3 regions of the Klebsiella sp. KE9456 genome follow, and region 2 is predicted to be linked to each of the others. Evidence: riboswitches for the same ligand, from Rfam matches in the RefSeq annotation. Region 2 holds a riboswitch; each other region holds the start of a gene.
The links. Region 2 has a riboswitch for thiamine pyrophosphate ahead of thiB (thiamine ABC transporter substrate binding subunit). Riboswitches for the same ligand answer to the same signal wherever they lie in the genome.

Region 1: linked by a shared signal. The riboswitch ahead of ABK821_RS05375 (TenA family protein) and the one ahead of thiB (thiamine ABC transporter substrate binding subunit) in region 2 are both predicted to bind thiamine pyrophosphate.
Region 3: linked by a shared signal. The riboswitch ahead of thiC (phosphomethylpyrimidine synthase ThiC) and the one ahead of thiB (thiamine ABC transporter substrate binding subunit) in region 2 are both predicted to bind thiamine pyrophosphate.

The regions. Positions count from the first base shown of each region.
Region 1 is NZ_JBDYQK010000004.1:72,878-80,955, forward strand. Features, by position in the region: gene ABK821_RS05360 (LacI family DNA-binding transcriptional regulator) at 1-375, shown strand, start outside; gene ABK821_RS05365 (TIM barrel protein) at 560-1,483, shown strand; gene ABK821_RS05370 (Gfo/Idh/MocA family protein) at 1,499-2,671, shown strand; TPP riboswitch at 2,830-2,931, shown strand; gene ABK821_RS05375 (TenA family protein) at 3,001-3,696, shown strand; gene ABK821_RS05380 (ABC transporter ATP-binding protein) at 3,693-4,421, shown strand; gene ABK821_RS05385 (ABC transporter permease) at 4,418-5,158, shown strand; gene ABK821_RS05390 (ABC transporter substrate-binding protein) at 5,184-6,119, shown strand; gene ABK821_RS05395 (diaminobutyrate--2-oxoglutarate transaminase) at 6,424-7,809, shown strand; gene ABK821_RS05400 (aspartate aminotransferase family protein) at 7,819-8,078, shown strand, end outside.
Region 2 is NZ_JBDYQK010000002.1:175,110-183,187, forward strand. Features, by position in the region: gene araB (ribulokinase) at 1-180, opposite strand, end outside; gene araC (arabinose operon transcriptional regulator AraC) at 518-1,363, shown strand; gene ABK821_RS03050 (DedA family protein) at 1,543-2,310, shown strand; gene thiQ (thiamine ABC transporter ATP-binding protein ThiQ) at 2,297-2,998, opposite strand; gene thiP (thiamine/thiamine pyrophosphate ABC transporter permease ThiP) at 2,982-4,592, opposite strand; gene thiB (thiamine ABC transporter substrate binding subunit) at 4,568-5,551, opposite strand; TPP riboswitch at 5,583-5,746, opposite strand; gene sgrR (HTH-type transcriptional regulator SgrR) at 5,784-7,439, opposite strand; gene sgrT (glucose uptake inhibitor SgrT) at 7,527-7,679, shown strand; gene ABK821_RS03080 (sugar efflux transporter) at 7,941-8,078, shown strand, end outside.
Region 3 is NZ_JBDYQK010000035.1:16,121-24,198, reverse strand. Features, by position in the region: gene hemE (uroporphyrinogen decarboxylase) at 1-580, opposite strand, end outside; gene nudC (NAD(+) diphosphatase) at 620-1,393, opposite strand; gene rsd (sigma D regulator) at 1,489-1,992, shown strand; TPP riboswitch at 2,043-2,152, shown strand; gene thiC (phosphomethylpyrimidine synthase ThiC) at 2,241-4,136, shown strand; gene thiE (thiamine phosphate synthase) at 4,136-4,771, shown strand; gene ABK821_RS23485 (HesA/MoeB/ThiF family protein) at 4,764-5,519, shown strand; gene thiS (sulfur carrier protein ThiS) at 5,503-5,703, shown strand; gene thiG (thiazole synthase) at 5,705-6,475, shown strand; gene thiH (2-iminoacetate synthase ThiH) at 6,472-7,605, shown strand.

The DNA of each region.
Region 1 (8,078 bases), on a different contig from region 2:
GGAAAAGGCGAGCGGGTGCTGGAACCGGTACGCAGCTATGAACGTGCGGATATAGCCCGGCAGGTAACGGATGCCATGTTGCGAGATTACCCTTCCCTGACGGCGATTTACGCCCCTTGCGGCGGCGTTGAGGGGATTATTGACGCGCTACAGGCGCATCAGCGCCAGCATCAGGTGATGCTGATTTGTCACGGCCCGGTGGAAAATGGCGAACTGGCGTTAATTGATGGCACTATCGATCTGATGATCACGCACCGCCTGCCCGCACTCGCAGACGCAACCATAAACGCATTTCTCCAGGCCAGCGGTCAGTCACAGGCAACCTTTATCAACGCCCTGCAGCCGTTCGACCTCCTCACCAAAGAAAATCTCTGATCGCCATGGCGCGGGCATTTCCTCGGCGCGCCTTCTCCTGCCTCATTTTGATAAAAAACCATCAAATAGAACATCAAAATAAACCTTGAATAACATCAAAAAAATAAAAATTCGATGTTGTTGAATTTGAAATATTCATTCAATACTGATGCCGCTTTCATCGCACACTGAAAAGGAATCCGTCATGACCATACATATTGCCAACGCGCCGTGTAGCTGGGGCGTCGATGATCCCAAAAATCCTTATCTGCCGCCTTTCAAGAAAGTGCTGCAGGAAGCCGCCACCGCGGGCTATGAAAGTATTGAATTAGGGCCCTGGAGCTATCTGCCAACCCAGGCCAGTGAACTCAGCGCAGCGCTGAATAAACAAGGGTTATCTCTGGTTGCCGGGACGATCTTTGATGATCTGGTCAGCGAAGAGAACTTCCCGAATATCGTCGAACTGACGCATAACATTTGCCGTAATTTATCGCAGGTCCCCGTTGCGGAAAAAACAGCGGGTAATCCTTTCCAGCCTCCTTACCTGGTGATCATTGATTTCGGTAATCCCCAGCGAGCGCAATATGCCGGGCGTAGCGAGCTGGCGCCGCGACTGTCTCCTGCCGACTGGCAGCAGATGATTAACCATATTGTCATCATCAGCAAACTGGCATGGCAGGAGTACGGCGTCCGTCCGGTCATTCATCCCCATGCGGGCGGCTGTATCGAATTTGCCGATGAGATTGACCTGCTGGCGACGCAAATCCCCCACGACATCGCTGGTCTGTGTCTCGATACCGGCCATCTTTATTACTCAGGAATGGATCCCGTCAGCTGGCTGGATCGTCATTTTGACCGCCTTGACTACCTGCACTTTAAAGATGTTGATCCGAACGTGTTTGAAAGCGTGATTTCCCGTGGCATCGACTTCTTCTCCGCCTGCGCTGAAGGGGTGATGTGCCCGCTTGGCAGCGGCGCAATTGATTATCCGGCGGTACATGCGTTTCTGGAAAAACGCGGCTATCAGGGCTGGATAACCATTGAGCAAGAGCGCGATCCGCGCAATGTTGAAGGCAGCTTACAGGCCGTCACGGAAAGCCTGCGCTACCTGCGTTCCGTTGGCTTTTAATCTGGAGAGAAGAGAATGATTAATGGAACAAAACCCGTAGGCAGATCGTTACGCTGGGGCATGGTTGGCGGCGGTGGAAGCAGCCAGATCGGCTATATTCACCGTTCTGCGGCGCTGCGCGACGGCGCTTTTACTCTGTTAGCGGGCGCATTTGATATTGATGCCGAGCGTGGGCGTGAATTCGGTCAGCAACTGGGCGTGGAAGCCGGACGCTGCTATGCCGATTACGAAACCCTGTTTCGTGAAGAAGCGACGCGGGAAGACGGTATCGAAGCGGTCTCCATCGCCACGCCGAACAACACCCACTACGCCATTTGCCGTGCGGCGCTGGAGGCCGGATTGCATGTGGTTTGTGAAAAACCGCTGTGCTTTACCGCCGAAGAAGCGGATGCGCTGGTAGCGCTTAGCGAAAAACAACGCAAAATCATTGGCGTGACTTACGGCTACGCCGGTCATCAGATGATTTTGCAGGCGCGACAAATGATTGAGCAGGGATTGCTGGGCGAGATCCGCATCATCAATATGCAGTTCGCACATGGTTTCCACGCGCAGCCGGTAGAGCTGGAAAACCCGAGCACGCGCTGGCGGGTGGATCCGAAATTTGTCGGGCCCAGCTATGTATTAGGTGACTTAGCCACTCACCCGCTGTTTCTGGCGGAAACCATGGCGCCAAAACTCGCCATCACGCGTCTGATGTGCTCTCGCCAGAGCTTTGTCAAAACCCGTGCGCCGCTGGAGGATAACGCCTATGTGCTGATGGAGTACGACAACGGCGCTATCGGTTCAATGTGGTGTTCAGCGGTAAACTGCGGCTCGATGCACGGTCAGAAAGTGCGTATCGTCGGTGAGAAAGCGAGCCTGGAGTGGTGGGATGAGCAACCCAATCAGCTGCGTTATGAAATTCAGGGCGAGCCGGTGCGTATTCTCGAACGCGGGATGTCCTATCTCGACCCGTTGGCTTTACAGGACGATCGCATTGGCGGCGGTCACCCCGAAGGCTTATTTGAAGCATGGTCGAATTTGTACCGCCGTTTCGCCATCGCGATGGACGCCACCGATCGTAATGACCGCGCCCTGTTGGATAATTTCTGGTATCCGGACGCCAAAGCCGGTGCGCTCGGCGTGCATTGGGTGGAAAACTGCGTACGTTCAGCGGATGACGGCGCCCGCTGGGTTGAATTTCGCTAATGATCCCCCTGTGCGTGCTCGCCCGGCAGCACTGTGCTGACCGGGCCTGGCGCAGCCGGTTCATTCACGGGCTTTACCGGGCCTGAAAAAAGGTGACAACGTCACCTAATCTTGTCACATCACAGGATTGTAATCAAAAAGCGAATATCGTATAACAAGGGCCAACCGAGGGGTGTCCTGTAAGGACTGAGATGGCGCGAGCCGAACCCTTTGAACCTGATCTGGGTCATGCCAGCGAAGGGACGGGTCGGCATTTTCGCCAGTTTTGCGCCACTGCCTGTTCACACTTCTGACAGCACGCCCGGATCTCCCCGTTATCAGGAGGTCCAGTGATTCTTCCCGCGTTCACCCAGGGTATTTATGGTCGTCTGCGTCAGCAGGCCAACGCTGACTGGCAGCACTATGTCGCTCACCCCTTTCTCCGGCAACTCGCTGCAGGCACCCTGCCCGAAATCGCTTTTCGCCGTTACCTGACTCAGGATTATCTGTTTCTGATCCACTTTGCCCGGAGCTATGCGCTGCTGGTGAGTAAACTGCAGACGTTGCCAGAAATGCGCGCCGCCGCCGCGTCGATGAACGCCATTCTTGACGAGCTCCCGCTACATGTAGACTACTGCACAGGATGGGGTCTGGATGAGGCGACAATGGCGGCCACACCTGAAGCCGTGGAAACCGTCAACTACACCCGTTACGTACTGGATATCGGTCACGCCGGCGATACGCTGGATCTGTTGACGGCGCTGATGCCTTGCGTTGCCGGATACGCCGAAATCGGCCTCGGCTTACTGCACGATCCCGCCACTAACCTCACCACCAACCCCTATGCGTCCTGGATCCGTAACTATGGCGATGAGGGCTATCTGCGCGGGGTTAATTCGGCTATTAATCTGCTGGAAACCGTGTGGCAACAACGTGGCGGCGAAGCCCGATTTGCTGAACTCAGCCGCATCTTCACCACCGCCACGCGGCTGGAGGCCAGCTTCTGGCAAATGGGACTCAATGCCGTCACGGAGTGCGCAACGTGATAGCGCCGGGTATCGAGGTGCGCAACCTCAGCTTACGTTTTCACGCCCGGCAGATCTTCGACAACCTCTCATTTGATATTCCTGGCGGTCAGTGGGTGTCTCTGCTGGGGGCCAGCGGCGTGGGGAAAACCAGCCTGCTGCGCATTATCGCCGGACTGGAGCAGGCGACGGCGGGTCATGTTCGCGCCAGCGATGGCCAGCCGATGGCAAAACGTCTGGCCTGGATGGGGCAAAAGGATCTGCTCTATCCCTGGCTAAGCGTGCGTGACAATGTCTCCCTCGGCGCGCGTCTTCGCGGCGAACCCATTGATGACACGCGCGTCACCACGCTGTTAAGGCGGGTGGGTCTCGAACACTGCGCCAGCGACCGGCCATCCTCTCTGTCGGGGGGAATGCGCCAGCGGGCGGCCCTGGCGCGCACCCTCTATGAAGATCGCCCCATTGTATTGATGGACGAGCCCTTTTCAGCGCTCGATACCCTTACCCGCACGCGAATTCAAACCCTGGCCGCCGAATTGTTAGTGAACCGTACCGTGATGCTTATCACCCACGATCCGATGGAAGCCTGCCGACTCAGCCATCGCCTGCTGGTACTCTCGCCCGCTGCCGGAGGAATTGACGATACGCACCGCTTATCCGGCATGCCGCCCCGAGCCTGTGACGATCCGCAGGTATTAACCAGCCAGGCGGAGCTGCTGCAACAGCTAATAAGGGCCAACGGATGAACGCTAAACTGTTGCGCGGCGGCGTGGTGTTCTGCGGCCTGCTGTTGCTCTGGTGGCTGGCGAGCCGTAGCGGAATTCCGGCCTTTTTGCTTCCTTCACCATCAGCGGTGGCCAGCGCGTTGTGGTTCAACCGGGGTTACCTGGGCTGGCATACGCTGATCACCCTGAGCGAGATCCTCTGCGGTCTCACGGCTGGCGTGCTGCTCGGCGTCGCGCTGGCGCTATGTATGATCGTCTCGCCGCGTATTCAACGTTGGCTAATGCCGCTGGTGCTGACCAGTCAGGCGATCCCGGTCTTTGCCCTCGCCCCGCTACTCGTACTGTGGTTTGGCTTCGGCATAAGCGCCAAAGTGATGATGGCGGTGCTGGTGATTTTCTTCCCCGTGACCTCGGCATTTTTTGACGGGTTACGGCGGGTCAACCACGACTATCTCGATCTGGCGCGCACCATGGGGGCATCTTTTGGCGCGCAGTTGCGCCATGTGCGCATGATGGCGGCCCTTCCGGCTCTTGCCTCCGGCCTGAGAATGGCCGCGGCCGTCGCCCCCATCGGGGCGATTATCGGCGAATGGGTCGGCTCAGCCGAAGGCCTGGGCTACGTGATGCTCAATGCCAACGCGCGTCTGCAGACGGATATCTGTTTTGCGGCGCTGTTTATTTTAGTGCTGCTGACGGTCCTGTTATGGCTGACAGTGGATGCTTTTCTACACCGGCTGATTAACTGGGCGCCGGAATAATGACGCTTTTATATAAGGAGTAACCATGCGTAAATCTGTACCCGCCGCAATAACCCTCACCGCGCTGCTCTGCGGCCAGGCGCTGGCCAACGAGAAACTCACCCTTGTGCTGGACTGGTATATCAACCCGGATCACGCGCCGATCATGGTGGCCGAACAGATTGGCGCCTTTAAAGAAGCCGGACTGGACGTCACCATTGTGCCGCCATCGGACCCGGCGTTACCGCCGCGACTGGTGGCCGCTCATCAGGCCGATCTGGCGATCACCTATCAGCCGCAGGTGCATTTTTTTGCTGATGAAGGGCTGCCTCTGGTGCGCGTCGGTACGCTGATTAATTCACCGTTAAACACGGTAATTACCCTGGATAAAGACATCAAAACCCCGGCCGACCTGCAAGGCAAGAAAGTTGGCTATTCGGTTAGCGGTATTGAACAGGCGACGCTGGCAACCATGGCGCAGTATGCGCATATCGACCCCAAAAGTATCAAACTGGTCAATGTTAACTTCCAGTTAACCAGCGCCCTGCTAGCCGGCCAGGTCGATGCGGTCATTGGCGGCTATCGTAATATAGAAGCGCTGGAGCTGAAGCTGCAGGGGAAAGATCCCGTTGTGATGAACGTCGAGGATTATGGCGTACCGGCCTACGATGAACTGGTGATCGTCGCCAACCGTGACGAGGTCAACGCCCCGAAAATCAAGAAATTCCTTGCCGCATTGCAAAAAGGGGTCACTTATCTGCGCGCCCATCCTCAGCAGACCTGGCTGGCCTTTGCCGACGCGCATCCTGAACTTAACACCGAACTGAACAAGCAGGCCTGGCTGAAAACCCTCCCCCTGTTTGCCGTCAATCCGGCGGCGCTGAATAAACCGCGCTATGAAGCCTATGAACAGTTTTTATACACCAACAAGTTAGTTAAAAAAATTACCCCGCTGACAAATTATGCGGTTGAACTGCATTGAGTCATGGCCTTGCTGGCGGAATCGTTCCACCGGCAAGGGCAGCATCGCGGTAATAAAAGTACGTTATTTTTAACTAAAAATGACAATTTAAAAGGCCTTGGGCTATTTAATAATTAATAACAATATCAATAAATTAAAGGTCTATCCGTTAAAGTAAGAATAATGAAAAAATACCTTAATAAATAAAACGTTGAATGCAAATTTAAAAAGCCATATATTGTGCGCGCCTTATGCATGGCAATTCAATTTTTTACACCATTTTATTCAACCCGCGTTCAAGCGAAACACGGGTTGTGGGAGTGATATGATGACGGATAAAGTCCGTATTGATACTTTAGGCGCAGATTTATTAGATGCAAACAACGATACCTTTTTGGCCCGTCAGGCTGAATTCGAGTCGAATGTCAGGAGCTACCCGCGCAAACTGCCGTTGGCGATTACTAAAGCGGAAGGCGTCTGGCTGACCGATGCGGATAACAAGCAGTATCTGGATTGCCTTGCCGGCGCCGGTACTCTGGCTCTCGGCCACAACCATCCTGATGTGTTACAAAGCATCCAAAGTGTCATTACCAGCGGCTTGCCGTTACATACCCTCGATCTGACAACACCGTTAAAAGATCGCTTCTCTGAATACCTGCTCTCTCTGTTACCGGGCGAAGGCAAAGAATACTGCCTGCAGTTCACTGGCCCGTCCGGCGCTGACGCCGTGGAAGCGGCGCTGAAACTGGCGAAAAAATACACCGGTCGTTCTTCCGTAATCAGCTTCTCCGGCGGCTACCATGGGATGACCCACGGCGCGCTGTCCGTCACCGGTAATCTGTCGCCGAAAGCGGCGGTGAACGGCATGATGCCGGAAGTGCAGTTTATGCCTTATCCGCATCAGTATCGCTGCCCGCTGGGTATCGGCGGCGATGCGGGCGTAAAAGCACTGGCCTACTACTTCGAAAACCTGATCAACGACGTGGAAAGCGGCGTGCGTAAACCGGCGGCGGTGATCCTGGAAGCCGTTCAGGGGGAAGGCGGCGTGAACCCGGCGCCGGTCGAGTGGCTGCAGCGCATCCGTAAAGTGACTCAGGAACACGGCATCCTGTTGATCATCGATGAAGTTCAGGCAGGCTTTGCCCGTACCGGTAAATTCTTCGCCTTTGAACATGCAGGCATTGAGCCGGACATCATCGTGATGTCAAAAGCCGTTGGCGGCGGTCTGCCGCTGGCCGTTCTCGGTATTAAAAAGCCGTTCGATGCCTGGGAACCGGGTCACCACACTGGGACTTTCCGCGGTAACCAGCTGGCGATGGCGACCGGCCTGACCACCCTGCGCTATCTGAAAGACAACCATATCGCCGATAAAGTCGCCGCCCAGGGCGAGTGGCTGAAAGGCAAACTGGCGGAAATGCAGAAACGTTACCCGGTTATCGGCCACGTGCGCGGTCTGGGTCTGATGATCGGTATTGAAATCGTTAAACCGAACGAAGCGCCGGACCATCTGGGTAGCTACCCGGCGGATGGCGAACTCTCTGCGCTGTTGCAGAAGAAGTGCTTTGAAGCGGGTCTGATCCTTGAGCGCGGCGGTCGTAACGGCTGCGTACTGCGTCTGCTGCCATCCCTGCTGATCAGTAACGCGGAGCTGGAGATCTTCTTCGATAAATTTGAACAGGCCCTGCTGGGCGCCGGCGTAAAACCGGTCTGAGTGGAGCGAATGACCGCAATGTCAAAATTGAATCCAGTTCTTGCCGGTACCACGCAGAGCATTGACGCCTACCAGCAGGCGATCGCCCAGAGCAGCCAGGCGGTAGCGCAGTGGCTGCAGCAGCCTGAGATGTATCAGGGGAAAAGCGTTGACGAATTACGTCAGCGCATCCACCTTGATTTCAATGAACAAGGGCTCGGCAACCAGGCGGCAATTGACCGGGCGATCGAGTTTTTCCTCAAAGACAGCCTGTCGGTACATCACCCGCA
Region 2 (8,078 bases):
CGATTCGATATAGTCGCGTGGATGATGACGGAACTGATTGTTTGGGGCATCGCAGAACAGCCCTTTTTGCCAGCGCGGATACCACTCGACGCAGGTGGCCAGCTCTTCGCCGGTTGCGCACTCTACGGCCAGCGCGCGTACTGAATCACTGCCAAAATCGAGGCCAATCGCAATTGCCATGCTGTTACTCCATGCTAAAAATCATTCATGGTGAAACAGTAGATAGTCAGGCAGAAAACCGTCAGGCCGTATTCGCTAATCTTATGGACTATATTGCTGTGACGCTGCAAAGTGTGACATCGTGCAAATATTCAATGTGGACTTTTCTGCCGTCTTTATAGACACTTCAGTTATGCGCTGAAAGCGGTGGAATTGTCCGATTTTCTCAGTTATTACCGAGAAGCGGCGGGTTTTAATTCGATTTCAAACCCGCGTCGCAGTACAGGCTGTCAGCCAGGCGATAAAATGCAAGGTATGGACAATTGGTGTCCTTAATGTCTCCGGGAGAGCTGAGGTTATGGCCGAAACGCAAAACGATCCTTTATTGCCGGGTTACTCTTTTAATGCCCATCTGGTGACGGGCCTGACGCCGATTGACGCCGATGGCTATCTGGATTTCTTTATCGATCGTCCGCTGGGCATGAAGGGCTATATCCTTAATCTGACGATCCGTGGCGAAGGGGTGATCAAGAACCACGGGGAGCAGTTTACCTGTCGGCCTGGGGATATGCTGCTGTTCCCGCCGGGCGAAATTCACCATTATGGCCGTCATCCCAATGCTGGCGAATGGTATCACCAGTGGGTTTACTTCCGTCCACGCGCTTACTGGCATGAGTGGCTTAACTGGCCGACGATTTTTGCCCAGACCGGGTTTTTCCGCCCGGATGAGCAGTGGCTGCCGCGCTTTGGCGAGCTGTTCGGGCAAATCGTTGAGGCCGGGCAGGGGGCGGGGCGCTATTCCGAACTGCTGGCGATCAATCTCATGGAGCAACTGCTGCTGCGGCGTATGGAGGCGATCAATGAATCGCTGCATCCGCCGCTGGATAACCGGGTGCGCGACGCTTGCCAGTATATCAGCGATCATCTGGCGGACAGCCATTTCGATATTGCCAGCGTTGCCCAGCATGTGTGCCTGTCGCCGTCGCGGCTGTCGCATCTGTTTCGCCAGCAACTGGGGATCAGCGTGCTGGGGTGGCGTGAAGATCAGCGGATTAGCCAGGCGAAGCTGCTGCTCAGCACCACGCGGATGCCGATAGCCACCGTGGGGCGTAACGTCGGCTTTGAAGACCAGCTCTACTTTTCACGCGTCTTTAAGAAGTGCACCGGCGCCAGCCCCAGTGAGTTTCGCGCTGGATGCGAATAGAAAGTAAAGAAAGTGAAATGATGGTCCGGTTAATTAACGCAGCCAGTAAACAGGATCTACGCTAAATAATTCACGTTGCCATCTGCAACGTAAAATATGACGGGTAGAAACAATTGATGGCTTGACGAAGTATTCACGGCTCCGGAGAATCCGTGCTTCGTTTTAAAACCGGGTACATTATGCAAGCATTGCTGGAACACTTTATTACGCAATCCACGGTCTATTCTCTGCTGGCTGTTCTGCTGGTCGCTTTCCTCGAATCGTTGGCGTTGGTCGGGCTTATTCTGCCGGGAACGGTGATGATGGCCGGGTTGGGCGCGCTGATCGGTAGCGGCGAGGTTAATTTCTGGCAGGCATGGCTGGCGGGGATTATCGGCTGCTTGCTCGGCGACTGGGTGTCATTCTGGCTAGGCTGGCGGTTTAAGAAGCCGCTGCATCGCTGGTCTTTTTTGAAGAAAAATAAAGCGCTGCTCGATAAGACCGAGCATGCGCTACATCAGCACAGCATGGTGACCATTCTTATCGGGCGGTTTGTCGGGCCGACGCGTCCGCTGGTGCCGATGGTCGCCGGGATGCTTGATCTGCCGGTGGCGAAATTTATCCCGCCAAATATTATTGGCTGCCTGCTGTGGCCGCCGCTCTATTTTTTACCGGGAATCCTCGCCGGGGCGGCGATTGATATTCCGACGGATGAACACAGCGCCAGCTTTAAGTGGCTGCTGCTGGGGGCGGCCCTGCTGGCCTGGCTGGCGGCCTGGTTGTGCTGGCGACTGTGGCGGGGCGCTAACAGCGCGGGCGATCGTTTAACCCGTTTCCTGCCGCGTTCGCGCCTGCGGTGGCTAACGCCGCTGACGGTATGCGTTGCCGCGGCCGCGCTGGTTTTTACCTTCCGCCACCCGCTTATGCCGGTCTATCTTGATATTCTGTATAAGGTTATTGCGCGCTAATCCCCAGCAGCGCTGAGGCGCTGCTGTTGCCCCTGAGCAGCGCGGTAGTCTCGCCGTCCCAGAGTATCCGTCCCTCAGCCACTACCAGCGAACGCGGCGCGATGCGCGCCGCGTCCTCTACGCTGTGCGACACCATTAATAGCGTCAGTTGCTGCTGCTGGCAGACGTCGGCAACCAGCGCCAGCATCTCCTGACGTAGCGCGGGATCGAGCGCTGAGAAGGGTTCATCCAGCAGCAGTACCGGTTGCTGACGCACCAGACAGCGCGCCAGCGCCGCACGCTGGCGTTGCCCGCCGGAAAGCTCGCCAGGCAGGCGATCCAGCAATGCGTCAATCGCCATCTGCCCGGCAATGGTCTGCAAACGGGTGGCCTGCTCTGCGTTCAGCTTTAATCCCGGATGCATCCCCAGCGCGATGTTCTGGCGGATAGTCAGGTGATTAAAGAGATTATTTTCCTGAAACAGCATCGATACCGGACGGCGCGCGGGCGGCGTGTGAGTATGAGGCTGACCGTCGATCTCAATGCTGCCGCTGGCGGGTGATAAAAAACCGGCGATCAGATTCAGCAGGGTACTTTTCCCGGCACCGCTGGGACCGAGGACGGCCAGGCATTCGCCGCGTTCAGCAGAGAGGGTAAAACGCATCGGCAGATGCTGGTAAAGCCAGGTGACATCATTCAGTTTTAGCATCACGCCCCGGAAGTTTTTCAATTACGCTAAAGAGTAAAAAGCACAGCGCCAGCAGCAGCAGAGCGGTAACGGCGCCGTCCTGGCTACGATAAGCGCCAATTTGCTGATACAGATAGAACGGCAGGGTACGAAAATCTTCATTGCCGAACAGCGCCACGACGCCGAAATCGCCGATCGACAGCACGCAGGCGAAAGCCAGCGCCTGGGCCAGCGGGCGCGTTAAGGCGCGAAGCTCCACCACCCTAAGGCGCGTAAAGCCGTGCAAATCCAGCGACTGGCAAAGCGCGCCATAGCGGGTGCTGATATCGCGCATAGGATTTTCCAGCACCTTTAGCGCATAGGGAATCGCCATCAGCGCATTGGTGAAAATCACGATACCGTCGGCGGATTCCGGTAGCCCTGTGCTGTTATTGAGCAGCAGGAAGAATCCGGTGGCCAGTACGATGCCCGGCATGGCGAGGATCAGCATGCCGCTGAGTTCGAGCGCCTGTCCGGCCAACGGGCGATTACGGGCGCGAAGTTCGCGACTGCTCCACAGCAGCATCATGGTCAGCATCACGCTTAACAGCCCGGCGGCAAGGGCGATACGCAGTGAGGTCCCTAGCGCCTGCCATAGCGCAGGCTGTTGCAGGACGCTAAACAGATTGTTATTCAGACCGTCGTATATCACCGCCAGTAGCGGAGGCAGCAACAGTAAAAGCGCGATGACAATGAGCGCAATGTCGCTCAGTCGACTGAACAAACGGTCGTCAGGATCGCGCCAGCCGTGGATGTTGCTGACCCCGATGGCGAGGGCTTTGCTCAGGCGCTGGCTGAGTAATACCAGCCCGAGGCAGCAGACCATCTGGATCAGCGCCAGCATCGCCGCGCGCGCCGGGTCATAGTCGAAATTGAGCGCCTGGTAGATCGCCAGTTCGATCGTGGTCGCGCGCGGGCCGCCGCCCAGCGACAGCACGGTCGCAAAGCTGGCGAAACAGAGCATAAAGATCAGCGCCGCGACAGGCAGAATTTGCCGACGCAGCCATGGCCATTCAACCAGCCGGAAGAAGGCGTAGCCGCGCATTCCTAGCTGGGCGGCGATTTGCCGCTGTTCGCCGGGGATATTTTCCAGCGTTTGTAGCAGCAGGCGCGTGGCCATTGGCATATTGAAGAACACATGCGCCAGCAGGATCCCTTGTAATCCGTAGGGTGAAAACGTCCACTGCCAGCCGAACACGGTAAACAATTCAGCCAGCCAGCCCTGGCGACCGTAAACGCTAAGAATGCCGAATACCGCCACCAGCACCGGCAAGATTAAGGTCATCGCGCACAAGCGCAGCAGCAGCGTGCGCCCGGGGAAGCGCCGACGGTAGAGCGCGCGGGCGAGAAAAATCGCTGGTATCACGGAAAGCAGCGCGGAAAGAAACGCCTGCCAGAAAGAAAAGCGCACCACATGCCAGAGATAGCTATCGCTAACCATCGATCCCCAGACCGCTTCCGGCGCGCTGAACCACAGCGCCAGAAAAGCAGCCAGCGCGACGGCGACCAGTAAGGTCGCCGCCGTCAGGCCGGGCAGCAGCCAGCCGAAAGTTAGCGGCTGACGGCGCGTTGCCATGCGCTGATCCAGTTCTGGCGCTCAGCCGCCACCTGTTGCGGCGTAAATTCAAGGGTGGTTTGCGGTTTGATCAGCCCGTCAAAACCTGCGGGAAGCGCAACCTGGGTAACCGGATACATCCAGTTGCCGGTGGGGATCGTGTTCTGGAAGCCGGGAGAAAGCATAAATTTGAGGAATTTCTCTGCCAGCTCCGGTTGTTTGCTGGCCGCGGTGCGGGCGGCAACTTCGACCTGCAAATAGTGGCCTTCCGCGAAGTTGGCCGCCGCGTAGTTATCTTTTTTCTCTTCGATAATGTGATAAGCCGGGGAGGTGGTGTAGCTGAGCACCAGGTCGCTTTCGCCCTTGAGGAACAGGCCGTAGGCTTCGCTCCAGCCTTTGGTGACGGTGACGGTTTTCGCCGCCAGTTTCTGCCAGGCTTCCGGCGCGTTATCGCCGTAGACTTTTTGCATCCACAGCAGCAGGCCGAGGCCCGGCGTGCTGGTGCGCGGATCCTCATAAATGACCCGCCATTTCTGCTTGCCCTCAACCAGTTCTTTCAGGCTTTTCGGCGGATTTTTGAGCTTGTTTTTATCGTAAACAAAGGCGAAATAGCCGTAATCGAAGGGAACGAAGGTATCGTTGCGCCAGCCGCCGGGTATGCTGACCGCGCGGGTAGATACGCCGCTTTTGGCGAACAGCCTGCTCTGGGCCGCGGCTTCCAGCAGGTTGTTATCCAGTCCAAGCACCACATCGGCTTTGCTGTTTTTGCCTTCCATTCGCAGACGATTGAGCAGCGAGACGCCATCTTCCAGCGCCACGAACTTCAGTTCGCAGTCGCAGTCCGCTTCAAAGGCTTTTTTGACCGCCGGGCCTGGCCCCCAGTCGGCGGCGAAGGAGTCGTAGGTATAAACGGTCAGGGTGGGTTTGGCAAAAACCGGCGCGGCGACCAGCGCCAGCAGGGGAAGTAATTTTTTTAACACTTTGCACCTCAGAAGAAGGGGGGGCAAAGGATTTTGAGTGGGCCTCAAATCCCTTCGCCGGCGTTATCCGGATCAGGTTCGACGGGTATTTTCTCAGCCCATACGCTTTATCTTTCTGGTTGCTTCCGGGCTAACCGCGCGTCGATGCAACTCGAATGATATTGTGTATGTTTATTAGCACCCCGTTGAGAACGGCAGTTAGTGTAATGATTTTATCTGCTAACGAAAAGCGTTACGGCTCCGGCGGCGCAAACCAGGCTGACTTAAAGTCAAACCAGCCAAGGGTGTTCATTCGCACGCCGCGCATACTGCGTTGCCCCTGGATCATCAGCCAGTGGTGAATGAGCGGCACGATAGTTTGCGTGGTGAGCAACTGCTGGCTCCAGGCCGCCGGATTAAGCTCTCCCGCGCGCCAGCGGCCGGCATCGCGCTCCCAGTCAATGGGAATACATTTGCGAATCAGCGGGACTTCATACAGCCAGGCAAACAGGGAAAAATCGATCGGCAGCGTAAAGTTGGCGCTGTTGAGCCACACGTCACTCACTACCTCTCCGCGATGCCACTCTTCGTATTCCAGTTCCTGAATCTCCAGCTTCACCTGATGTTCGGCCAGCAGCGTCGCCATGATCTTGCCCATGACGCGATGTTCGACGTGCTCCTGATAGTAGGTCAGCCTGACCGTTTCCAGACCTGGCGGTTTTTCACAGGCATGGCTGCGCGCATGATGCCAGCGGGGCAGCAGGCCATAGGCTGGAAACCAGTTGCCCTGGTAGTGTTCACCAGCGTGATAGAGCAGGTTAGCGGGCTGGAACAGATAACTTAACCACTGGCGTACCGCCGTATTACCGCCGAGCGGGCTGCGGGAGTCGAACAGCAGGTAATAGCAGCCTTCTTCAAGGCGGCTTTCTACCGCTTTTTCACTCTCCGTACTTCCCTGAAGCGTTAACCCGCCGTTGGACTCTTCACCAATTTCCGGCAGTACCCAGACGTTGACTTCATCAATTAGCGCCCGGTAGCCGAAATAGTCGTCGAAAGCGTGAATTTTAAGTTGATTCTGGTTATTACGCACAACCGAGTAAGGGCCGGTGCCAATGGGCGTGCTGGCGAATTTTTCCATCGACCGCCACTCCTGGGGCAGGATCATCGCCTGAACCTGGCTGAGTAACCACGGTAGCCAGCGGTCGGGCTGACTAAGATGAATATCCAGGGTCCATGCGGTGGGGGAGTCGATACGCTCAATATGGGAGAAGAGCGGCAGCGTGTTGCTACGCTGTAAGGAAGAGATGACATCCGCCATCTCCAGTTCCCGACCATGATGAAAATGTATGCCCGGACGAAGAAAAAAACGCCAGTGAGTGGCGGTGATCTGCTGCCAATGGTGAGCAATATCCGCTTCCAGTTCCCCATTTTCCTCATTTACTCGCGTCAGCGCGCTAAAAATCTGCCGCACGATGTGCGTTTCTGAGCGGCGCAGCGCGCTGCCTGGCAGCAGATTTTTCATCGGTCGATAGTAGAGCACGCGCAGAATATGCCGACCCTGGCGGAAGCTGCGGCCAAGATGGGAGATCAGCATCTGTCGGACGGCGGCTTTATCACCGACTAACTGTACCAGCTGATCGATCCTGTCCTGTTCCAGCAGATCTTCCGCTCTTTGCTGCTGCAGGGCCAGACCGGTATAGAGAAAAGCCAGTCGGGAACGCTTACCGCGTCCGGCTTCCGCCTGCCAGGTCAGCCAGCCACGCTCTTCCATCATATTCAGTAAGGTGCGCATATGGCGGCGCGAGCAGCTCAGCATATCTGCCAGTTCATTAAGCGTCGTCTCCTGCGACTTACCGTCGCAGCACTGCCATAAGCGGATGAACTGCTGTTGTAAACGGCTGGAAGACATAAAAGGGGAACTCCTGATAAAAACTCAGCAATTTATGACTTCCTATATTAAGTCAATAATCACCTTCGATGAAGTGAGGAGGTGAATATGATGAGGTCTACCACACAACAGTTCTACCAACGCTACTTTTCTGCGACGCAGGATGCGTCCTGGCTGGCCCGCCTGATGGCAGGAAGACAGCAGAAAATGCTCGGCGAACTGATGCAGTGGGGAGTGACGTCGCAGACCTCGGTTCATTGACTTGCAGACATCATGTGTGACTGAGTATTGGTGTTATATTCGCCCGTTTTTCAAGCTGCAGTTATCTGTGTCGCCAGAGATTGACAGTCTGGCTGCATGATTCAGCCTGGGTCCCTCCTCTGGTGAGCCAGGGTAAGCGCTGTTCAGTAACCTTTGTATAGTTATTGTCCTGCAACTCGAAATTCATAGAGTATAGAATCACCCGCCAGCAGAAATCTTCTGCTGGCTTTTTTCTTTTTTTCGCGCGCTAAAGGATATGTGATGCTGTGGTTAATGACGATGGGGCGCCGTCTTAACGGCGTGTACGCCGCTTTTATGCTGGTCGCGTTTATGATCGGTATTGCAGGCGCGCTGCAGGCGCCGACGCTCAGTTTATTCCTTAGTCGCGAAGTGGGCGTG
Region 3 (8,078 bases), on a different contig from region 2:
TGAGGTACAGAGTGACGCTTTTCGCCAGCTTATCGAGCAGCGCATGCAGCGCCTGCGGATCGGCATACATCATTTTTTTGATGACGGTAAAGGCTTTGCTGCTGCCGCCTTCCACCATGTAAGTCGCCAGCGTCCACGGGCTGCCGGAAAAACCGATCAGCGGAACGTCACCTTTCAACGCGCGGCGGATCGTACGCACCGCGTTCATCACATAGCCCAGTTCGTCTTCCGGGTCAGGAATCGGTAGCTTATCGACATCCGCTTTACTGGCGACTGGCGAAGTAAAGCGCGGGCCTTCCCCGGCCTCAAAATAGAGTCCCAGCCCCATCGCATCCGGGATGGTCAGAATGTCCGAGAAGAGGATCGCCGCATCAAGCGGGTAGCGCCGCAGCGGTTGTAGCGTGACTTCGCACGCCAGTTCGGCGTTTTTACACAGCGACATAAAATCGCCTGCTTGTGCGCGGGTGGCTTTGTACTCCGGCAGATAGCGGCCTGCCTGGCGCATCATCCACACCGGGGTAACATCAACCGGCTGGCGCAATAGCGCGCGCAGGTAACGATCGTTCTTCAGTTCGGTCATTTTGCAGTTCCTTCATTGCGTCAGGGTGCCAGTGTACCATCACTCATACTCAGCCCGACACATTGCCACAGTGTCTTCGATCAAACGGCGTGCCACCGTGCCCGGCGGCGGCAACAACGGAAGATCGTCATAGCGATACCAGCCCGCTTCCAGCAGCTCTTTCTTGTCGATGACTATCTCGCCGCTGTCATACTCCGCCATAAACGCCGTCATCAGCGATTGTGGGAACGGCCAGGGCTGCGAAGTGACATAACGCAGGTTTTTCACCTTAATGCCGCTCTCCTCCATCACTTCGCGGGCAACGGTTTGCTCCAGAGTTTCCCCCACTTCAACAAACCCGGCCAGCACCGTGTGCACACCGTTGCGATGACGGGTATGCTGCGCCAGTAAAATAGAATCATCCCGGCGGATGGCGACAATAATGCAGGGAGCAATCTGCGGATAGTAACGCTCGCGGCAGTGGCTGCACAGCATCGCCCATTCGGTCTTGCTCGGGTGCATAGGGTGACCGCAGTATCCGCAGAATTTGTGCGAACGGTAAAATTCCGCCAGTTGTACCCCCCGCCCCGCCAGTTGAAACAGACCAACATCCTGATCGATGACCTGCCGTACCGATCCCATATCATGCCGCCGATCCTGACAAACCAGCCAGACTGGCTCCCCTTGCCATTCTCCTATCCTCAACGCGGACTGCCCTGCAAGATTAAAATTTACCGCTTCGCCATGTGGTAATTCCCCGCGGGGCAACCATAATTTCTGTTCGTGGCTGACGATCCACCAGCCACAATCTAATTTTTCAATAATACGATCCATATCTATTGCACTACCTTTATTTTGCTGGCACTTTTAACATTATATTTACATTCCGGTGAGCAACGTATTTCTCTTTAAAACTTGCGGAGTCAACCATGTTAAACCAGTTGGAAAACCTGACGGAACGTGTTGGAGGCAACAATCAACTGGTCGATCGCTGGCTACAGGTACGTAAGCATTTGCTCGTGGCTTACTACAATCTGGTTGGCATTAAGCCTGGCAAAGAATCGTACATGCGGTTGAATGAAAAAGCGCTGGATGATTTTTGTCAGGGTCTGGTCGATTACCTTTCCGCCGGACACTTCAGTATTTATGAACACATTATTCGTGAAATGGAAGAGGGAAACCCACGTTCGGCCGCAACGCGCCTCCACGCATTACTGGAAGCCAATACTCAACAGATCATGGAATATTACGACTCCAGTCTGGAGAACGCGATCGATCACGATAATTATGCGGAGTTTCAGCAGGTGCTTTCCGACATCGGTGAAGCGCTGGAAGCACGGTTTACGCTGGAAGATAGGCTCATTCTGCTGGCTTCCGGCAATCATCTGAAGCTTAACGCCCAGGATAAAAGCGGAATTGCAAAGCCTGCTTGAGTTATGAAGCAGTAACGAGTAATTTACATCCATTGCCCCGTCGCCGGGGTTACATCTTGTCGGAGTGCCGTGTGCGAAAGCACAGGCTGAGACCGTTAATTCGGGATCCGCGGAACCTGATCAGGCTAATACCTGCGAAGGGAACAAGAGTAAACTGCTTTATGCGTCAGCCTGTACGGGCAACAAACGCACATCCATTACTCCTCCGTCGTCTGACAAGCCACGTCCTTCACTTTTTGGAATGAGCTATGTCTGCAACAAAATTGACTCGCCGCGAACAACGCGCCCAGGCCCAACACTTTATCGACACCCTGGAAGGCACCGCCTTTCCGAACTCAAAACGTATTTATATGACCGGCTCACAACCGGACATCCGCATTCCGATGCGTGAAATCCAGCTAAGTCCCACGCTCATCGGCGGCAGCAAAGAGAATCCGCAATACGAAGAGAACGAAGCCATCCCGGTCTATGACACCTCTGGCCCCTATGGCGATCCTGATGTCGCCATTAACGTTCAGCAGGGGCTGGCAAAACTGCGTCAGCCCTGGATTGAGGCACGCGCAGACAGCGAAGAATTGACCGACCGTAGCTCGGCGTACACCAAAGAACGTCTGGCCGATGATGGGCTGGACGAGCTGCGTTTTACGGGGCTGCTCACGCCGAAGCGCGCCAAAGCGGGCAAGTGCGTCACGCAACTGCATTATGCGCGTCAGGGGATTGTGACCCCGGAAATGGAGTTCATCGCTATCCGTGAAAACATGGGGCGTGAGCGCATTCGCGGCGATGTATTACGCCAGCAGCATCCGGGCGTTGGATTTGGCGCGCGCCTGCCGGAAAACATCACGCCGGAATTTGTTCGTGACGAAGTGGCCGCCGGTCGCGCGATTATCCCGGCCAACATCAACCACCCGGAATCCGAACCGATGATCATCGGACGCAACTTCCTGGTGAAGGTCAACGCCAATATCGGCAACTCCGCGGTCACTTCCTCCATTGAAGAAGAGGTGGAAAAACTGGTGTGGTCAACGCGCTGGGGCGCAGATACGGTGATGGACCTCTCAACCGGCCGCTATATTCACGAAACCCGCGAGTGGATCCTGCGTAACAGCCCGGTACCGATCGGCACCGTGCCGATCTATCAGGCGCTGGAGAAAGTAAACGGGATCGCCGAAGATCTCACCTGGGAAGCCTTCCGCGACACGCTGCTGGAGCAGGCCGAGCAAGGGGTAGACTACTTCACCATCCATGCGGGTGTGCTGCTGCGCTATGTGCCAATGACCGCAAAACGTCTGACCGGTATCGTCTCGCGCGGCGGTTCGATCATGGCGAAATGGTGCCTCTCTCACCATCAAGAAAACTTCCTCTACGAGCACTTCCGCGAAATCTGCGAAATCTGCGCCGCTTACGATGTCTCGCTGTCGCTGGGCGACGGCCTGCGTCCGGGATCAATTCAGGATGCGAACGACGAAGCGCAGTTTGCCGAGCTGCACACGCTGGGCGAGCTGACCAAAATTGCCTGGGAGTACGACGTGCAGGTGATGATTGAAGGCCCTGGCCACGTACCGATGCAGATGATCCGCCGTAACATGACCGAAGAGCTGGAACACTGCTTTGAGGCGCCGTTCTACACCTTAGGGCCACTGACCACCGATATTGCGCCGGGCTACGACCACTTCACCTCCGGCATTGGCGCGGCAATGATTGGCTGGTTTGGCTGCGCCATGCTCTGCTACGTAACGCCAAAAGAGCACCTCGGCCTGCCGAACAAAGAGGATGTGAAACAGGGACTGATCACCTACAAAATCGCGGCGCATGCCGCCGACCTGGCAAAAGGCCATCCTGGCGCGCAAATCCGCGATAACGCCATGTCGAAAGCCCGCTTTGAGTTCCGCTGGGAAGACCAGTTTAACCTGGCGCTTGACCCGTTCACCGCCCGCGCTTACCACGACGAAACGCTGCCGCAGGAGTCCGGTAAAGTGGCGCACTTCTGCTCCATGTGCGGGCCAAAATTCTGTTCAATGAAGATCAGCCAGGAAGTCCGCGACTACGCGGCGACACAGACCATCGAAGCAGGAATGGCGGATATGTCAGAAAACTTCCGCGTCAAAGGCGGTGAAATCTATCTCAGGAAGGAGGAAGCATAATGTATCAGCCCGATTTCCCATCCGTCCCTTTTCGTTTAGGGCTCTACCCGGTTGTTGATAGCGTAGAGTGGATCGAGCGCTTGCTGAGCGCAGGCGTTCGCACTATCCAGTTACGTATCAAGGATAAGCGCGACGAAGAGGTGGAGGACGATGTATCAGCCGCTATCGTGCTGGGCCGCCGCTACAATGCCCGCCTGTTCATCAATGACTACTGGCGACTGGCGATCAAACACAACGCTTACGGGGCGCATCTCGGCCAGGAGGATCTGGAAACCGCTGACCTCAGCGCAATCCACAAGGCAGGGCTGCGTCTTGGCGTCTCCACCCACGATGACATGGAAATTGACATCGCGCTGGCGGCTCGCCCCTCCTATATCGCCCTCGGTCATGTTTTCCCGACGCAAACCAAACAGATGCCGTCCGCGCCACAAGGACTGGAACAACTGGCGCGCCATATTGAACGTCTTGGCGATTACCCCACCGTTGCCATCGGCGGGATCGGCCTCGAACGCGCTCCGGCGGTACTGGCAACCGGTGTTGGTAGTATCGCGGTCGTCAGCGCCATTACTCAGGCTGCTGACTGGTGCCAGGCAACGGCACAATTGCTGGAGATAGCGGGAGCCGGAGATGAATGACAGCGATTTTATGCGCTATAGCCGCCAGTTGCTGCTGGAGGATATCGCCATTGAAGGGCAGCAAAAATTGCTCGCCAGCCGGGTGTTAATCGTCGGCCTCGGCGGGCTGGGGTCACCTGCCGCTCTCTATCTGGCCGGGGCCGGTGTCGGCACGCTGGTACTGGCCGATGACGACAAAGTACACGTCAGTAACTTACAACGGCAAATTCTGTTCACCAGCGATGATATCGCCCAACCGAAAACCTCTGCCGCCAGGGCGCGGCTGGCGCAGCTCAATCCGCACATTGCGCTGGTGACATTACAGCAGAGATTAAGCGGCCCGGCGCTGCGGGATGAAGTAACAAAAGCCGATGTCGTGCTGGACTGCACCGATAACATGGTCACCCGACAGGCCATCAATGCCGCCTGCGTCAGCCTTGCAACACCGCTGATTACCGCCAGCGCCGTCGGGCTTGGAGGCCAGCTAATGGTGCTGACGCCGCCATGGGAACAGGGTTGTTATCGCTGCTTATGGCCTGATGCAGCCGAACCCGAACGCAACTGTCGGACAGCGGGCATCATTGGCCCGGTTGTCGGCATGATGGGCACCTTACAGGCGCTGGAGACCATTAAGCTGCTCAGCGGTATGGCAGCGCCGCGTAATATTCTGCGCCTGTTCGATGCCCGCACCGGTAACTGGCGCACTCTCGCATTACAGCGTGCCCATGGATGTCCGGTATGTGGAGGTCAGCATGCGGGTGTGGTTTAACGATGAGCCGTTGCAGTGCGCCGAAGCGACCTCCGTCGCCGCCCTGCTTGCTCAACTGGAACAACAACAGCCAGGCGTCGCGCTGGCGCTCAATCAACAGATCCTGCCGCGCGATCGGTGGGAACATCATCTTCTGCAGGAAGGCGACCATATCCTGCTTTTTCAGGTCATCGCTGGAGGCTGACATGTTACGTATTGCAGATAAAACCTTTGCATCACATCTTCTTACCGGCACCGGTAAGTTCGCCACACCGGAAGTGATGGTGGAGGCGATACGCGCCTCCGGCAGCCAGTTAGTCACGCTGGCGATGAAACGCGTCGATCTGCGCCAGCATAATGACGCTATCCTCGCGCCGCTGCTGGCGGCAGGCGTCAGCCTGTTGCCCAATACCTCCGGGGCGAAAACGGCGGAAGAAGCCGTGTTCGCCGCCCGTCTGGCACGGGAAGCGCTGGCAACAAACTGGCTGAAACTGGAAATCCACCCGGATGCCCGTTGGTTGCTGCCAGACCCGATTGAAACCCTGAAAGCGGCGGAAATTCTGGTGCGTGAAGGCTTTGTCGTGCTGCCCTACTGCGGTGCCGACCCGGTATTGTGTAAACGTCTGGAAGAGGCAGGTTGTGCAGCGGTGATGCCGCTCGGTGCCCCTATCGGCTCCAATCAGGGACTGGAAACCAAAGCCATGCTGGAGATTATTATTGAGCAGGCCACGGTTCCGGTGGTGGTCGATGCCGGTATCGGCGTCCCCAGCCATGCGGCGCTGGCGCTGGAAATGGGTGCCGACGCGGTGCTGGTGAATACCGCCATCGCCGTCGCCGACGATCCGGTGGCGATGGCCCGCGCGTTCCGCCTGGCGATCGATGCCGGATTGCTGGCGCGACAAGCAGGTCCGGGTGCCCGCAGTGCCCTGGCACAGGCCACCAGCCCGCTAACCGGCTTTCTGGAGGCGCTGGCATGAAAACTTTCACTGACCGCTGGCGGCAACTGGACTGGGACGACATTCGCCTGCGTATCAACAGTAAAACACCGCGCGACGTTGAACGCGCGCTGGCGGCGAAACAACTCAGTCGCGACGATATGATGGCCCTGCTCTCCCCTGCCGCCGCTGGCTATCTGGAGCCTCTGGCCCAGCGCGCCCAGCGTCTGACGCGCCAACGTTTTGGCAATACCGTTAGTTTCTATGTCCCGCTCTATCTTTCCAATCTGTGCGCCAATGACTGCACCTACTGCGGCTTCTCAATGAGCAACCATATCAAGCGCAAAACCCTGGACGATGCAGAAATTGCTCGTGAGTGTGCGGCGATCCGCGAAATGGGCTTCGAGCATCTGCTGTTGGTCACCGGTGAACACCGGGGCAAAGTCGGCATGGATTACTTTCGACAGCATTTGCCCGCCATTCGCCGCCAGTTCGCCTCTTTGCATATGGAAGTACAGCCGCTGGCGACGGAAGAGTACGCCGAGCTGAAAACGCTTGGACTGGATGGGGTAATGGTCTATCAGGAGACTTACCATGAAAGTATCTATACGAAACATCATCTGAGAGGGAAAAAACAGGATTTCTTCTGGCGGCTGGATACGCCGGACCGGCTCGGACAAGCGGGAATTGACAAAATTGGCATCGGCGCATTGATTGGTCTTTCCGACAGCTGGCGCGTGGATTGCTTTATGGTGGCGGAACACCTGTTGTGGCTGCAGCAGCACTACTGGCGCAGCCGTTACTCCATCTCTTTTCCGCGATTACGCCCTTGCGCTGGCGGTATCGAACCCGCGTCTCTGATGGATGAACGTCAACTGGTGCAAGCCATTTGCGCTTTTCGCCTTTTGGCCCCGGAAATTGAGCTTTCGCTCTCGACCCGTGAGTCCTCCTGGTTCCGCGATCGGGTCATCCCGCTGGCGATTAACAATGTCAGCGCCTTTTCGAAAACTCAGCCCGGCGGTTATGCTGATAACCATCCTGAACTGGAGCAGTTCGCCCCCCACGATGAGCGCCGCCCTGAAGAGGTCGCCAGGGCGCTGGTTGCCAGCGGACTGCAGCCGGTATGGAAAGACTGGGATAGCTGGCTGGGACGCGCTTCCCAGTCATCATGAAGCGTGATGTAACTGACTGAAATCTTTCCGTGCCAGGTCGTAATAAGAGAAACGGGCGGTGGTGACCAGATGCCCGTTTCTCTATGGTGTTCTCGTCAGCAACGGATGCTGTCCAGGGCGAAATACCTCTCTTCCTCATTTTCGCCCTGCCCCCTTGCAATAACCCCGTGATATCGCAGATGTTCTCTGCAGGATAGTGACAGCCATTCAGCGAAAGGGCTCGGATACTTCTGATGTTAGCAAAGAAGCGATGCCGACAGACTCAGCCAGCCTTACGCAGAGCACAATGCAAACTGTCTTACCAAAAAGAGTTCTGATGAATGGCAGCCCCTTCGTACTGCTCCAGGCGTTCCGTTGTTTTCAGTCGCAAAAAGAAACCGGTTTCATTATTTTGTGATGACTTACACACAATCACCGTAAAGCGGTTGTCCGTCCTGCGAGCCCGCGATAAACATGATTCATCAAGGAACATA